Regions from separate parts of the Solibacillus sp. FSL R5-0449 genome, predicted to be linked through region 3. Evidence: riboswitches for the same ligand, from Rfam matches in the RefSeq annotation. Region 3 holds a riboswitch; each other region holds the start of a gene.

The links. A riboswitch is a leader RNA that binds a small molecule or an ion and turns the genes downstream of it on or off. The one in region 3 is predicted to bind S-adenosylmethionine.
Region 1: another riboswitch for S-adenosylmethionine. It lies ahead of metK (methionine adenosyltransferase); the one in region 3 lies ahead of MKY27_RS01615 (O-acetylhomoserine aminocarboxypropyltransferase/cysteine synthase family protein).
Region 2: another riboswitch for S-adenosylmethionine. It lies ahead of MKY27_RS16100 (bifunctional homocysteine S-methyltransferase/methylenetetrahydrofolate reductase); the one in region 3 lies ahead of MKY27_RS01615 (O-acetylhomoserine aminocarboxypropyltransferase/cysteine synthase family protein).
Region 4: another riboswitch for S-adenosylmethionine. It lies ahead of MKY27_RS13150 (methionine ABC transporter ATP-binding protein); the one in region 3 lies ahead of MKY27_RS01615 (O-acetylhomoserine aminocarboxypropyltransferase/cysteine synthase family protein).

Annotation. Positions count from the first base shown of each region.
Region 1 is NZ_CP150239.1:2,536,208-2,540,019, reverse strand. Features, by position in the region: gene MKY27_RS12605 (prolyl oligopeptidase family serine peptidase) at 1-348, shown strand, start outside; gene pckA (phosphoenolpyruvate carboxykinase (ATP)) at 427-2,013, opposite strand; SAM riboswitch class I at 2,212-2,327, shown strand; gene metK (methionine adenosyltransferase) at 2,594-3,790, shown strand.
Region 2 is NZ_CP150239.1:3,215,475-3,219,286, reverse strand. Features, by position in the region: gene hemG (protoporphyrinogen oxidase) at 1-1,328, shown strand, start outside; SAM riboswitch class I at 1,416-1,513, shown strand; gene MKY27_RS16100 (bifunctional homocysteine S-methyltransferase/methylenetetrahydrofolate reductase) at 1,616-3,460, shown strand; gene metH (methionine synthase) at 3,453-3,812, shown strand, end outside.
Region 3 is NZ_CP150239.1:322,987-326,798, reverse strand. Features, by position in the region: gene MKY27_RS01615 (O-acetylhomoserine aminocarboxypropyltransferase/cysteine synthase family protein) at 47-1,351, opposite strand; SAM riboswitch class I at 1,469-1,583, opposite strand; gene nfsA (oxygen-insensitive NADPH nitroreductase) at 1,827-2,561, shown strand; gene MKY27_RS01605 (hypothetical protein) at 2,607-3,812, opposite strand, start outside.
Region 4 is NZ_CP150239.1:2,611,965-2,615,776, forward strand. Features, by position in the region: gene MKY27_RS13145 (methionine ABC transporter permease) at 12-680, opposite strand; gene MKY27_RS13150 (methionine ABC transporter ATP-binding protein) at 673-1,701, opposite strand; SAM riboswitch class I at 1,847-1,949, opposite strand; gene MKY27_RS13155 (thioredoxin family protein) at 2,011-2,313, opposite strand; gene MKY27_RS13160 (toprim domain-containing protein) at 2,321-2,647, opposite strand; gene gcvH (glycine cleavage system protein GcvH) at 2,750-3,130, opposite strand; gene MKY27_RS13170 (arsenate reductase family protein) at 3,211-3,567, opposite strand.

The sequences.
Region 1 (3,812 bases), 1.4 Mb from region 3:
GTAACATGGGCAGGAGTATCAGATGCGACCGCAACATATTGGGAGCGTGTGGATATGCGGCGCGGATTGAAAAGAATCGTTGGCGGTACGCCAAATAAAGTACCGGAAAACTATGATGACCGTACACCATTATTTGAAATCGAAAAACTTCAAACCCCCGTCCTCATTATTCACGGTACAGAAGATCAGCATGTTGATATCGAGCATGCCTATAAATTGGAGCAATATTTAAAAAGGGAAGGGAAATCTGTTGAGACATGGTACTCATCCGGATTAAAGCATCACTATCCCCCAAACCTGAACCGTGATACTGTGAAAAACTTGTGTGACTGGATGAAACGCCAATAAATACACAACAAAAAAACAGCATTTTTCTCTTAGAGAAAAATGCTGTTTTTGATTGAATAAACGTAGCTGATTAGTAAATTATACTAATGGGCCGCCTTTTTGAATGATTTCTTCTTCAACATTCTCGAATTTCTTGAAGTTGTTTTTGAACAGTTCAGCAAGTTCAGAAGCTTTTTTGTCGTATGCCACTTTGTCTGCCCATGCATCACGAGGATTTAATACGTTTGTTGGTACACCTTCAATTTCTACAGGGATGTTTAATCCGAAGACAGCATCTTTTGTAGTGTCAACATTGTTTAATTTCCCTTCGATTGCAGCGCGAACCATTTTACGTGTATATGAAAGCTTCATACGGCTACCTACACCGTATTCGCCACCAGTCCAACCAGTGTTTACTAAGAATACTTGTGAACCGTGCTCATCAATTTTCTTACCTAATTGCTCAGCATAAACTGTAGCGGCAAGCGGTAGGAATGGAGAACCGAAGCATGTAGAGAATACTGGTTCCGGCTCTGTTACACCGCGCTCTGTTCCGGCAAGTTTAGAAGTGAAACCGCTTAGGAAGTGATACATTGCCTGCTCTTTCGTTAATTTAGAGATAGGAGGTAATACACCGAATGCATCGGCTGTTAAGAAGACGATTGTATTCGGATGACCTGCTACTGATGGCAATACAATATTGTCGATAAAGTCGATTGGGTAAGCAACACGTGTGTTTTCTGTTAAAGAACCGTCTGCATAGTCGCATTCGCGTGATTCAGGGTCTACTGCCACGTTTTCCAATACTGAACCAAAGCGGATCGCATTGTAGATTTCCGGCTCATTTTCAGCAGATAGGTTGATTGTTTTTGCGTAGCAACCACCTTCAATGTTGAATACACCGTTGTCAGACCAGCCGTGCTCATCATCACCGATTAATTTGCGGTCTTTGTCAGCTGATAACGTAGTTTTCCCTGTACCAGATAAACCGAAGAATAATGCTACATCGCCTTCTTCGCCAACGTTGGCAGAGCAGTGCATTGGGAAAATACCTTGTTCAGGTAATAAGTAGTTCATAATACCGAAGATTGACTTCTTCATTTCACCTGCGTACTCAGTTCCGCCGATTAAGATGATTTTCTTTTCGATAGATGTTATAATAAATGTTTCCGATCCAGTACCGTCTACTTCCGGATCTGCTTTGAAGTTTGGCGCAGATACGATTGTAAACTCGGCAACGTGTTTAGCCAATTCGTCTGCTGTTGGGCGGATGAATAATTGATGACAGAATAGGTTATGCCAAGCATATTCATTAATTACTTTAATAGATAATTGAGAATCTTTGTCTGCACCGGCAAAACCGTTGAATACATATAACTCGTCGCGTTCTTTTAAGTAATTTAAAACTTTTACATAAAGTTTATCAAATACTTCTGCTGAGATCGGACGGTTGACTTTACCCCAATCGATTTTGTCTTTTGAGATTTCTTCTTCTACTATATATTTATCTTTAGGAGAGCGGCCAGTATATTTGCCTGTTTCAGCGCGTAAAGCACCCTCAACAGTTAGCGTTGCTTCTCCGCGTGATGTCGCTTTTTCAATCAATTGTGGAACAGATAATTGAGTTTTGATGTTTTCCCCGTTTAAAAGTTCTTTCAGCTCGTTAGCAATTTCTACCGAATTCATCTATTAAATACCATCCTTTTTTATAGTATTCCCTTATAGAGGGGAGTTGATTCCTAATTCAAAAATAGTATAACACATTAAGTGAAATAATCTATACTAATTGCAAATTATTTTTTCGTAAATTTTGACATATCGAAAAAAGTCAAAATTTGTTGACAGTCATTGATTTTTTGCGTAATATGTTTAATTGAACGGATACTCTTATCCCGAGCTGGTGGAGGGGCAGGCCCTATGAAACCCGGCAACCTGCGTATATTTTATACGTGTTGGTGCCAACCTGATGCAAGGGCAAAATTTCCCTTGAACGATAAGAGTGAAAGGTAACGAAACGTAATATCCTTTCCTCACGTGTGATGAACACGGCTATGAGCGAAAGGATTTTTTTTATTCTGTTTTACAATTTCGTACTGAGCGAAAATTATATAGTTACAGCCTTTCAGACCCTCGTGTTAAAGCAAATATAGCTTGACGTTAAAAAGGCCGGATACGCATATGCGTAAGTGCTCTAATATAACGGACATGGGTAATGAGTACCGTATCAATAAAAAACAATTGCCAAAGTGATTTAGGAGGAAATGACATGACAAATCGTCGACTGTTTACATCAGAAAGTGTAACGGAAGGACATCCGGACAAAATTTGTGATCAAATTTCGGATGCCATTTTAGACGCTATTTTAGCTGCAGATCCAAATGCACGTGTAGCTTGTGAAACTACGGTAACAACAGGCTTAGTATTAGTATCTGGTGAAATTACAACGTCTACTTATGTAGATATGAAGGGTATTATCCGCGATACAGTGGCAGAAATCGGCTATACACGCGGTAAGTACGGCTTTGATGCTGAAAATCTTGCAGTATTAGTAGCAGTAGGAGAGCAATCACCTGACATTGCACAAGGTGTTGATCAGGCATTGGAAGCACGTGAAGGTTCAATGACGGAAGATGAACTTGAAGCAATTGGTGCAGGTGACCAAGGTTTAATGTTCGGTTATGCATGTAACGAAACACCGGAACTTATGCCGATGCCTATTTCTTTAGCTCACAAATTAGCGCGTCGTTTAACAGAAGTGCGTAAATCAGGGGAATTGGAATATTTACGTCCGGATGGTAAAACACAAGTGACAATCGAATATGATGAAAACAATGAACCTGTTCGTGTGGATACGATCGTTATTTCAACACAGCATGATGAAGAAGCAACATTGGAACAAATCCAAACAGACATTAAAGAACACGTGATTAAACCGGTAGTTCCTGCACATTTATTGGATGAAGCTACAAAATACTTCATCAACCCGACAGGTCGCTTCGTAATCGGCGGACCTAAAGGCGATGCAGGTCTTACAGGTCGTAAAATTATTGTGGATACTTACGGCGGTTATGCACGTCACGGCGGCGGTGCATTCTCAGGTAAGGATGCAACAAAAGTTGACCGTTCTGCAGCATATGCAGCACGCTATGTTGCTAAAAACATTGTAGCGGCTGGCTTAGCTGACCGTGCTGAAGTACAATTGGCGTATGCAATCGGTGTTGCACAACCAGTGTCAATCGCAGTTGACACATTCGGTACAGGTAAAGTGGCGGAATCAGAAATCGTAAACTGGGTTCGTGAGCTCTTTGATTTACGTCCTGCAGGCATTATTAAAATGCTTGATTTACGTCGCCCGATCTATAAGCAAACAGCAGCTTACGGACATTTCGGTCGTACAGATTTAAATGTGCCATGGGAAAATACGGATAAAGCAGCTGAACTGAAAGCAAAAGCAGGAATTTAATAAAATATAAAGGAGCATCCAG
Region 2 (3,812 bases), 690 kb from region 3:
TGAAAAATAAAATGTACGAGCAAAATGTGGAAGCGCGGTTAATATTAATTGAAAAGAACGCATATTTAGGTGGGAAAATTCATTCCGAAAAGGATAAAGGTTTTATTATGGAAACGGGGGCTGACTCAATTGTAGCTCGTCATCCAGGGGTTTTGGAGCTTGTAAAGGCGCTTGATTTTGAATCAGAGCTTGTCTATAACGAAACAGGTATTTCCTACATTCATACGAATAATGAGCTTCATGCAATCCCGGCAGGCTCGACATTCGGTATTCCGATGAGTGTAGAATCACTTATGTCGAGTACGCTAATTTCTGAAGAAGGTAAAAAGAGAGCACTGCAAGATTTGGAAATTCCGAACACTACATTTACAAAAGAAAGCTCTATCGGAACGTTTTTGGAGTACTTTTTAGGGGAGGAAATTGTCCGCAAACAAATTGCCCCCGTATTAGCGGGTGTTTATTCGGGTGATTTATATCAATTGAGCCTGGCATCCACTTTGCCTTATTTAGTGGACTATAAAAATAAATACGGATCGATTATTAAAGGATTCGAAGCACATCGGGAACAATTCGAAAAAGCAGCGAATAAGAAATTTATCTCTTTCCGTTCGGGTTTATCGGCATTGATCGATCGTTTAGAGGAACAGCTGCCGGAAGTTGAATTCATGAAAAATACGGTAACAAAGCAAATCTCAAAAAAAGAAGAGCAATATGAAGTCGTGCTGGAAGATGAAACGATTTTGGCCGATGTTGTTGTACTCGCAGTTCCAAATGAAACAGTGCGTCATGTCATACAGGATGAATTATTGGAAGAGCAGCTGAAAAAGTTCACGACTGCATCTGCTTTAACGATGTATGTGGGCTTTGATGTGCCTGATGATGTTTTACCAGCTGATGGAACAGGCTTTATCGTCTCCCATAATAGCGATTTAGTTTGCAATGCGTCGACATGGACAAGCCGTAAATGGAAACATACGTCGGCAGAGGGTAATTTACTCGTTCGCCTGTTTTATAAAAATATTAACCCGCGTTATGAAGAGTTGGCAGCCATGTCTGATGAAGAGCTGACAAAAGTAGCATTGGAAGATATTCGTCTCAGCTTAGGTGTTGAAGCGGAGCCGACGGTTGTTAATGTAACAAAGTGGATTGACCAGATGCCCCGCTATGATTTGGCGCATAATGAAGCATTATCGGAAGTTATGAAGCAACTGGAAGAGGCTTACCCGAATGTTCTATTAGCGGGATGTGCCTATTTCGGTGTAGGAATCGGTGCCTGTATTTTAAACGGTAAAAAAACGGCTGAACAGATTATTAGTCGAATTATGTAAAGAAATACTTCATTCAGCTAAAGGGTATTGACGTAATTATTAGATAACGTTATGATTCATTTAATTATTTTAAAAATTCATATTATTTTCTTATCAAGAGAAGTCGAGGGACTGGCCCGATGAAACTTCAGCAACCAACGTTAAGTCAGGTGCTAAATCCAGTGGCAAATGCCAGAAGATGAGAAGGGATTAAGTTGATCACTACTAAGCCTTCTTTTATTTAATGAAAGAAGGTTTTTTTATATCGTTAATATACTGAAAATACTGTAAATGATGGAGTGAAGGCAATGGGTTTACTTGAAGAATTACAAACGCGGGTTTTAACAGCAGACGGGGCAATCGGAACACTTCTTTATTCATATGGATTGGATTATTGTCATGAAGAAATGAATATTGCACGTCCTGATATTATAGAGAAAATTCATGGTGAATATATTGCGGCGGGTGCAGATATTATCCAAACAAATACATATGGGGCAAACCGGATAAAGCTTGCACGATATGGCTATGAAAATCGTGTCTTTGAATTTAATGAAGCTGCATTAAAAATCGCAAAGCGTGCTGCCTCCCTTGATGGACAATATGTTCTGGCGACAATTGGCGGTATTCGCGGAATCCGAAAAAGTGATGCGACATTAGACGAAATTTTAGCTGCATTCCAAGAGCAGGCTGAAGTATTACTAGCTGGAGAACCGGACGGATTTTTACTTGAAACGTATTATGATTTTGAAGAACTATCCCATTGTGTCCATCTATTACGTTCAATGACCGATTTACCGATCATTGCCCAAGTCACAATGCAGGAACCGGGTGTCCTTCAAAATTTGATGTCTTTAAATGAAGCTTTTCATGATTTGGAAAGATTAGGTGCAGATATTGTTGGGAGTAACTGCCGATTAGGTCCTTTCCATACAATCCAGGCGTTTGAAGGAGTCAATTTACCGGATAAGGCATTTTTATCGGCATACCCAAATGCATCATTACTGGATATTGAAGATGGTCGTGTTGTCTATGAGTCGGAAACCGATTATTTTGCACGTGCCGCTGTCGAACTCGTAAATCAGGGAGTCCGTTTAATTGGCGGTTGCTGCGGAACAACACCGAAGCATATTGCAGCAGTAAAAAAACGTTTGGCGAATATGGAGCCGGTCGATACAAAAGAAGCCAAACCTGGGCAAACACAATTTGTCCGTATTCCAGAACCGCGTAAGCAAGAGCCGCTTCACGAAAAAGCAAAACGTGAACGCTCTGTTATTGTGGAACTTGATACACCGCGTCATCTGGAAATTGACGGGTTTGTCGAAGGGGCAAAACAGCTGGCAAAAGCGGGCGCAGACGTCATTATGATGGCGGATAACTCACTTGCTTCACCGCGTATTAGTAATATCGCGATGGCCGCTATTTTAAAAGAGCATGGGATTCGCTCATTGCCGCATTTAACATGCCGTGACCGCAACTTAATTGGGCTTCAGTCACATTTGATGGGGCTGGATGCGCTGGAACTTCACGATATTCTTGTCATTACAGGGGACCCGACAAAAGTGGGAGATTTCCCGGGTGCGACAAGCGTCTATGATGTTTCATCAATGGAGCTTATTTCCTTAATTAAGCAGTTAAATAAGGGTGGTTCTTTTACAGGGAAATCGTTACGAAAACAGGCGAACTTCTCTGTGGCCGCTGCCTTTAATCCGAATGTCCGTGTTTTGGACCGTGCTGTTGCCCGTTTAGAGAAGAAAATCGAGCATGGTGCAGATTACTTTATTTCGCAGCCGGTCTATACGAAAGAGAAAATCGTCGAAATCTATGAGGCGACTAAACACTTGGAAACACCAATCTATATCGGAATTATGCCGTTGACGTCATCGCGCAGCGCGGAATTTTTACATCATGAAGTACCGGGAATTAAGTTATCAGATGAAGTACTTGCGCGTATGGCTGCTTGCGGGGATGACAAGGAAGCAGCGACAGCAGAAGGCATCGCGATTGCGAAAGAGCTACTCGATACGGCTTGCAAATACTTTAACGGGATTTATTTAATTACACCGTTTTTACGCTATGATATGACGCTGGAATTAATGGACTATGTAAAACTATATGATGCGCAAAGTAAAGGAGTTCAGTCGAATGTATAATCACCCAATTCATGAGCAATTACAAAAAAGAATACTTATCATCGATGGTGCCATGGGGACGATGCTTCAGGCAGAAAATCTAACATATGAAGATTTTGGCGGAGAAGATTTAGACGGTTGTAACGAAAACCTCGTGCTGACAAGACCGGATGTATTGGGCAAAATCCACCGTGAATATTTAGCTGCAGGCGCTGATATTATTTGTACAAATACATTTGGCGGAACACCGCTCGTACTGGATGAATATGACTTAGGTGACAAGGCGGTTGAAATTAATAAGCGGGCGGTTGAGATTGCACTGGAAGCGGCGAAAGAGTTTTCGACACCGGAATGGCCACGCTTTGTTGCAGGT
Region 3 (3,812 bases):
AATTGCTTAACTTCTCGAATGGGAGAAGCTAAGCCTTTCATCACATTTATACGTTTGTTTCTACGCCTACTTCAGCCGCAACTTTTGCTAGTGCCTGTTCTAAATCAGCGATAATATCTTCTGCTGCTTCTAACCCGATCGATAAGCGAATGAGCTCTTCCGATACGCCGGCAGTTTTTAATTCTTCAGCAGATAACTGTTGATGTGTTGTGCTCGCAGGGTGGATGATCAATGAACGGGCATCCCCAACGTTCGCTACATGAGAGAACAGTTCCACGTTATCGATTACTTGGCGGCCTGCTTCACGCCCACCTTTAATACCGAATGTAATGATCGATCCGAAGCCATTTTTCAAATACTTCTTCGCTAGATCATGTGTCGCAAAATCTTCAAAGCCGTTGTAATTTACGTATTCCACAAATGGGTGGTTTCTTAAATACTCGGCTACTTTTTGTGTATTTTCATTGTGTCGGACAATACGCAAATGAAGCGTTTCAAGTCCTTGCAGGAAGTTAAATGCCGCGTCAGCAGATAATGTTGGACCAAAATCACGCAATAGTTGAACACGAAGCTTTGTCGCAAATGCAGCGCCTGCTGTGTCAATTCCGTAGCGTAGACCATGGTAGGAAGTATCCGGTTCTGTAAATCCTGGATGTCTTCCTTGCGTCCAATCAAACTTCCCTGCATCAACAACAATCCCGCCGATCGTCGTTCCATGACCGCCAATCCACTTTGTTGCAGAATGAATGACAACATCCGCGCCGAATTCGATCGGATTACTTCCGTATGGGGAAGCAAATGTGCTGTCGATTAATAAAGGAAGACCATTGTCATGAGCAATGTTTGCTACCGCTTCAATATCCAGTACTTTTAAGCTTGGATTTCCGATAATTTCAGCGAAGATTGCCTTCGTTTTATCCGTGATTGCCGCCTGGAAGTTTGCAGGATCTGATTCATCCACAAATTTTACTGTAATGCCGTAGCGAGGCAATGTAGTTGCGAATAAATTGTAAGTCCCGCCGTAAAGAGAGCCTGCCGCAACAATTTCATCCCCTGCACCGGCTACGTTTAAAATAGAAAATGCTACTGCTGCTGCGCCAGATGAAAGCCCTACTGCAGCTGTACCCCCTTCTAATAAAGCAACCCGTTCTTCAAATGCCCCGACTGTCGGGTTCATAATACGGGAATAAATATTGCCTGTCTCCTGTAATGCAAATAGACGTTGCGCATGAGCAGTGTCGTTAAATGCATAAGCCGTTGTACGGTAAACCGGAACAGCGATTGCTCCTGTTTCAGGATCTGGTTTTTGACCCCCGTGTAATAATAATGTTTCTGGTCTTAAATTTGTCATTTTATTACCCCCAAAAATTTAATCGATGGTGAAATCGGTGTTTTTTGAGGAGGATTTTTTAAATGAAAAAAACCCTCTTCAGTTAAGAAGAGGGTTGCGCATGAGCAAGTTTGCCTCCTCTTATCTTTCAAAATGATTGTCCATTTTGTAGGATTTAGCACCTTAGTCAGTTCATCACTTACTGGTTGCCGGGCATCTCAGGGCCTATTCCCTCCGCCGCTCTTGATAAGAGTTATGTGATTTGTGTTCCATCGTTGTGTCTCAGTATAAAACATACTAATCCGATATGTCAATACAAAAAATTTAAAATTTTCAGATTTAATTCTGATTGCTCTTATCTGTATTTAACGATATGCAAAAATTCCCTCACTAAGAATTGAACAGACGCTAATAATCGACTTCAAGTAAAATATTGACTAAAATAAGCATGAAGGATACACCATTAAGTTTTATTACATAAAAGGGAGATGTTCACGTGAATACAAAAGAATTATTACGCAGTCATACATCTGTTCGTAAATATACAGGTGAGGAAATTTCAAAAGAAACGGTCATCGATTTAATCGAAACGGCACAAATGGCAGCAAGTTCGCATTTTGTCCAGGCATACAGTGTCATTTGGGTAACGGATGAAGAAAAGAAAAAGAAGCTTGGGGAACTGTCTAAAAACGAATTCCAGTTCAAAACAGCAGGTGCCTCTTTCTTGTTTTGTGTAGATTTCAAACGTTTGCAAGTAGCGGGTCAAAAGCATGGGGTTGATATTTCTGCTGACTCTGCTGAAAATGTTCTTGTAGGGGTAGCAGATGTTGCGTTATTTGCCCAAAACTTCGTTATTGCAGCTGAATCAATGGGTTATGGCATTTGCTATATCGGTGGTGCCCGTACTAATCCTAAAGAAATCAGCGAGCTTTTCAATTTACCGGAATACGTTTTCCCGTTGTTTGCGATGACAATCGGTACACCGACAAAACGTAACGAAACAAAGCCGCGTTTACCGGTAGCTGCGGTGTTGCATGAAAACGGTTATGACGTTGATAAGTATGAAACACTTCTGGATGAGTACGATGGAATTATGGAAGACTATTACAGCAGCCGTTCTTCAAATCAGAAGACTGCGACATGGACGAAACAAATGGCTGATTACTTAGTTCAGCAAAACCGTCCGCATATGAAAGACTTCCTTGCTTCACGAGGCTTTACTTGGAAGTAATCCAATTAAAAAGGAGTATGCCTCAAAATGGCATACTCCTTTTGTTTATTTCAACCCTTCAATCTGCAATGTTTTTACAGGTTGGAAGTCTTCTCCTGTTTTTGCATACGTAATCGTCGCCTGGTCACCTTCTTGCAAGTAGATTGCAAATGGTGCAACTTCTGTAGATACGATGAAGTTTTCGCCTGTGTTCGCCAGGAATGATACGATCGTGAAATCACCTACACGTTCTTTATAAACACGCACGACTTTTACTGTCGCTTTAGCTTCTTCAGCATTCGAAGTACCATCTACCGTACTTCCACCACGGCTTAGCGCTGTTTTATAAAGTCTTAATGCTTCATTTGGCGTCGTACCAAATGCCGAAATTTCAGGATTTGCTGCAGAGACGATGAAGTAATTTTGCAGGAATCCGTTCGCATCCAGTACAGCTGACAGCCAGCTCGCTTCACCATAGAAGTTGTAAAGGATCGGCATTTCGCCTTCCCATTCTTTTTCGATGAACTTTTTCTCGATAATTTCAAGAGCCCCTTGGGAATCCATATAAGACTCTTCCAGATTTCCGGTATAGTACGTTGCTTCACCCGTACGTGCATGTGTTAATGCATAACCAAGCATCGAGTCAACGCCCTCTTTAGGACTTGTAAAGTCAGTGAAGTAATACATTTCCCCGTCTTCCATAAAGATCGGGCTTACATTTGCTTCCGTACCTTCATCACTCGGCAACTTAACATCCTTTTTGCCGACTAGACTATTCCAGAAGCCGTGTACATAGTTACCGTAATAACTATTCTGCAAACTTACTGCTTCCGGTGATACAGCACCATCAATAAATTCCGGTACATCCGCAATCGCAATTTTTTCTGTAGCACCCGTCTCCGCATCAACAAGTACAATCCCTTTTACATCAAAGCCGTTACGTGCCGAAATAAATTCGCCGTAAGAACGGATGTAATACGGTTTTCCCTCTTCATCAATTTCCAGCTGCGGATCACCATAGAAAATTAATGATGGATTTTGAAGACGAATATGACGCTCCAGATTTTTATTTAAATAAGCTGATGGAACATAGCTCATTTCAGCCTTCACAAACTTTGGATTATCGCTTGAGTCTGTTGCACTCATCGTGAAATAACCAGGTGTTGTTTTTCCGTTGAACCACTTAAAGAATCCTGAAAACTCTACAGGTGCAATGTAAACATAGTTACCATTTACTTTTTGAATTTGCAGGTTTCCTAATTCATAATAGCT
Region 4 (3,812 bases), 1.3 Mb from region 3:
AAAGCCACTAACTATCGTTTGTCCACTCTTGCTGTAATGAAATCCCCAATATACTGGATGATGAATACGACAACTAAAATTAAAACTGTTGCCATTAAGGTTACATCTGTTCGGTTACGCTGGAAACCATCCAGGAATGCCAGGTTACCTAAACCACCGGCACCGATAATGCCGGCCATTGCTGTATACCCTACTAAAGCGACAGCAGTAACTGTAATACCTGAAATTAATGCCGGTAAACTTTCCGGAATCAATACTTTACAAATAATCGTAGAAGTTTTCGCTCCCATTGAGCGGGCTGCTTCAATAACACCCTTATCAATTTCTCGTAACGCTATTAATACCATGCGTGCATAAAACGGTGCTGCACCGATAATTAGCGCAGGTAATGCTGCATTGGCACCACGGATTGTTCCAAGTAAAAACTTTGTGAACGGAATTAATAAAATGATTAAGACGATAAATGGAATCGACCGGAAAATATTTACGAGTGATCCTGTTAAAAAGTGCACAATTTTATTAGCCCATAATTGATTGTCGCTCGTTAAAAATAGGACAATCCCAATCAGAATGCCGAGTATAAATGTAATGACTGTCGCAACAGCCGTCATATAAATGGTTTCATATGTTGCGTCGAGCATTTTACCCCAGTCGACGTTCGGAAATAATTGATTAAACATGCTCAATCACCTCCGTTTGAATTTCTTGCTTCGCTAAAAAGCTCAGTGCTTCCGCGACTGCATTTGGTTCGCCATTGATATGAATAAACAATGTACCAAACGAACCGCCCGTTGTATTCGAGATTTTACCATGCACAATATTTACAACTACGTCAAACTGCTTAATCATTTGCGAGATGACAGGCTGTTCTGTCGTAGCACCGGCAAATATTAATTTGGCGATTTTGCCTCCCGGATAGTTGGCAAAAATTTGTTCCAGTGATGCTTGTGTTTCCGGTGTTTCACCAGAAGCCTGTGATACGAAGTTTTTCGTAATGGGTGCTTGAGGATGCTGGAACACTTGCAATACATCGCCCTGTTCCACTACTTTTCCGGCTTCCATCACCGCTACTCTGTTACAGATTTTGCGGATAACATGCATTTCATGTGTAATGAGTACAATTGTAAGTCCGATGTTTTTATTAATATCGAGCAGTAGTTCCAAAATCGAATCCGTTGTTTCCGGATCAAGCGCTGATGTCGCTTCATCACATAAAAGCACTTCCGGATTGTTTGCCAACGCTCGGGCAATGCCGACACGCTGCTTTTGCCCTCCTGACAATTGAGAAGGATACGCTTTCCCTCTTCCTTTTAAACCAACGAGTTCAATCAGCTCTTCTACTCGCTTTTCACGATCAGCTTTTGAAACACCCGCAATTTCAAGTGGAAATGCGATGTTTTCTTCAACGGTACGTGACCAAAGCAGGTTGAAATGCTGGAAAATCATACTGATTTTTTGGCGTGCTTCTCGTAATTTTGCCCCGGAAGCTTTCGCGATATCCTGGCCACCTACAATGACAGAACCTGTTGTCGGCTTTTCCAAACCGTTCAGCAGGCGGATCATTGTACTTTTGCCGGCACCACTGTAGCCGATAATACCGTATATTTCTCCCTTGTTAATCGATAAGCTTACATTATCAACCGCTGTAAGTTTACCGTTTTTCGTGTTATACACTTTAGTAATATTTTGTATATCAATCATCGGTTGTACTCCTTCTAAATTGAAATAACCTTCCTGCTATTTCAAAATCATGTTCATTTTTCATCCAAAACATCCGTTGAATGAAAAAAACCTTTCTACCATGACAAGTAGAAAGGTTTCACATACATTTATACGGTAAACCGTTCTCTCATCTTTCAAAGTTTAAACTTTGTGTGAATTGGCACCTTTGCGTAAACGCTGGTTGCCGGGTTTCATAGGGCACTTCCCTCCACCTCTCTATATAAGAGTAACGTTATTAAGTTTTATTATTATGAATGTTACTTTATCACGATAAAGAGACTTCGTCAATTACTTTTTTAATATTTCATACAGAAACGGTACGGATTTAAATGCGTAAATTTTATTCGTTAGTTCTCCCTTATCCGAAACGATTAAACAAGGTACACTTTCAATTTTCAATTCATATGGTAAATCTCCTAAATAATTGATATTTGCCATACCAAGCGGGAGATCTGGGAGTAATTTCTCAATTACATCCAACATTTTTTCCGATACTTCACATGTGCCGCACATCGGCGTATATAAGAAAAACGCTGTCTGATCATGCTGTTGTACGTTCTGTTCCCACTGCTGTTTCGTCCATTGTTCCATTATACTGTCATCCTTCGTTTACTATAAATTTTGCTTGTAGTAACATATCCCTTAAGATTTTAGTAGGTGTTTTTTCTACTTCCACATATTCGTGAGGTATGATAAGCTGTGTCGCTTCGGGATATGCACGGTTCATCAGTTTACGTAACTTTTCACCGTTTTTATCTGCATCAAACATAGTCGTAATTTCATCTTGCTCATATTCATCCAATAAATCAATTAAATTGACTTCACTTATTGTGCCATTCGTGCAAAGTATCGTCACGTCTTCCGCTAATATCGGAAGTATTCTCAGTTTATCGGCACGTCCTTCAACAACGATGCATTTTCCCATAGTACACGCTTCCTTCCATCCATCACCTTTATATATAGAATAACAAAAAAACACTAAAACCTTTAATTAGAAGGCTTTAGTGTTTGGTCTTATTGTTTAATCTTATTGTTCGATTAATGCAGTGTAAGCGTCTGCGTCTAATAATTCTTCAACTTCTGCTTCACTTGTTAACTCAACAGTAACCATCCATGCATTACCGTATGGTGATTCATTTACATATTCAGGATTGTCCAGTAATTCTTCGTTGATTGCAACAACTTTACCAGAAAGTGGTGCATATAGTTCAGAAACTGTTTTTACAGATTCTACACTACCGAAAGGCTGATCCTTTGAAATTTCATCGCCTACTTCAGGTAACTCTACGAATACGATATCGCCTAATTCAGATTGTGCGAAATCCGTAATACCGATTGTCGCTTTACCGTCTTCAATTTTTACCCACTCATGCTCTTTTGAATAACGTAATTCTTTTGGTGTGCTCATTTGAAAACCTCCATGTTATATGTAGTACATTCAAGTTCATTTTGCCATATTTCGTTCGGAAATACAATGTGAATAACTGTTTATTTCCAAGTTTCTAAGAAGTCAGACTCCTTAAATCCTAAAGTTAATTTTTTTCCATCTGTAACGATCGGTCGCTTAATTAACATACCATCCGATGCTAATAGCTCTAATTGCTCATCTTCGGACATTGTCGGTAGTTTATCTTTTAGGCCTAACTCACGATATTTCATACCTGAAGTATTAAAGAATTTCTTCAACGGTACACCGCTTGCTTCGTAAATGGCTTTAAGTTCTTCTTTCGATGGTGTCTGTTCTACAATATGAATATTTTCATAGTCCACACCTTGCTCATCTAGCCATTTTTGCGCTTTTTTACAAGTTGTACATTTTGGATATTGGATGAATTTTATTGTCATGTAAGTACTCCTTTTTGCCCTGGATTTTCCTATATTGTAACGGATATAGAAGGACAAATCAAAAATGTGTTCGCATGATCGGAGCGGTTTTTATTAGAAGATGTATGAAAATATTAGAACATGCCGGACTTATATTAGAAGAACGGTTTCACTTATTTGAACCTTTGCGTGACATATTAGAAAATATAGTACTTATATTAGAAGTTCCAATATATATTAGAACTTCTGAAATTATATTGGAACAT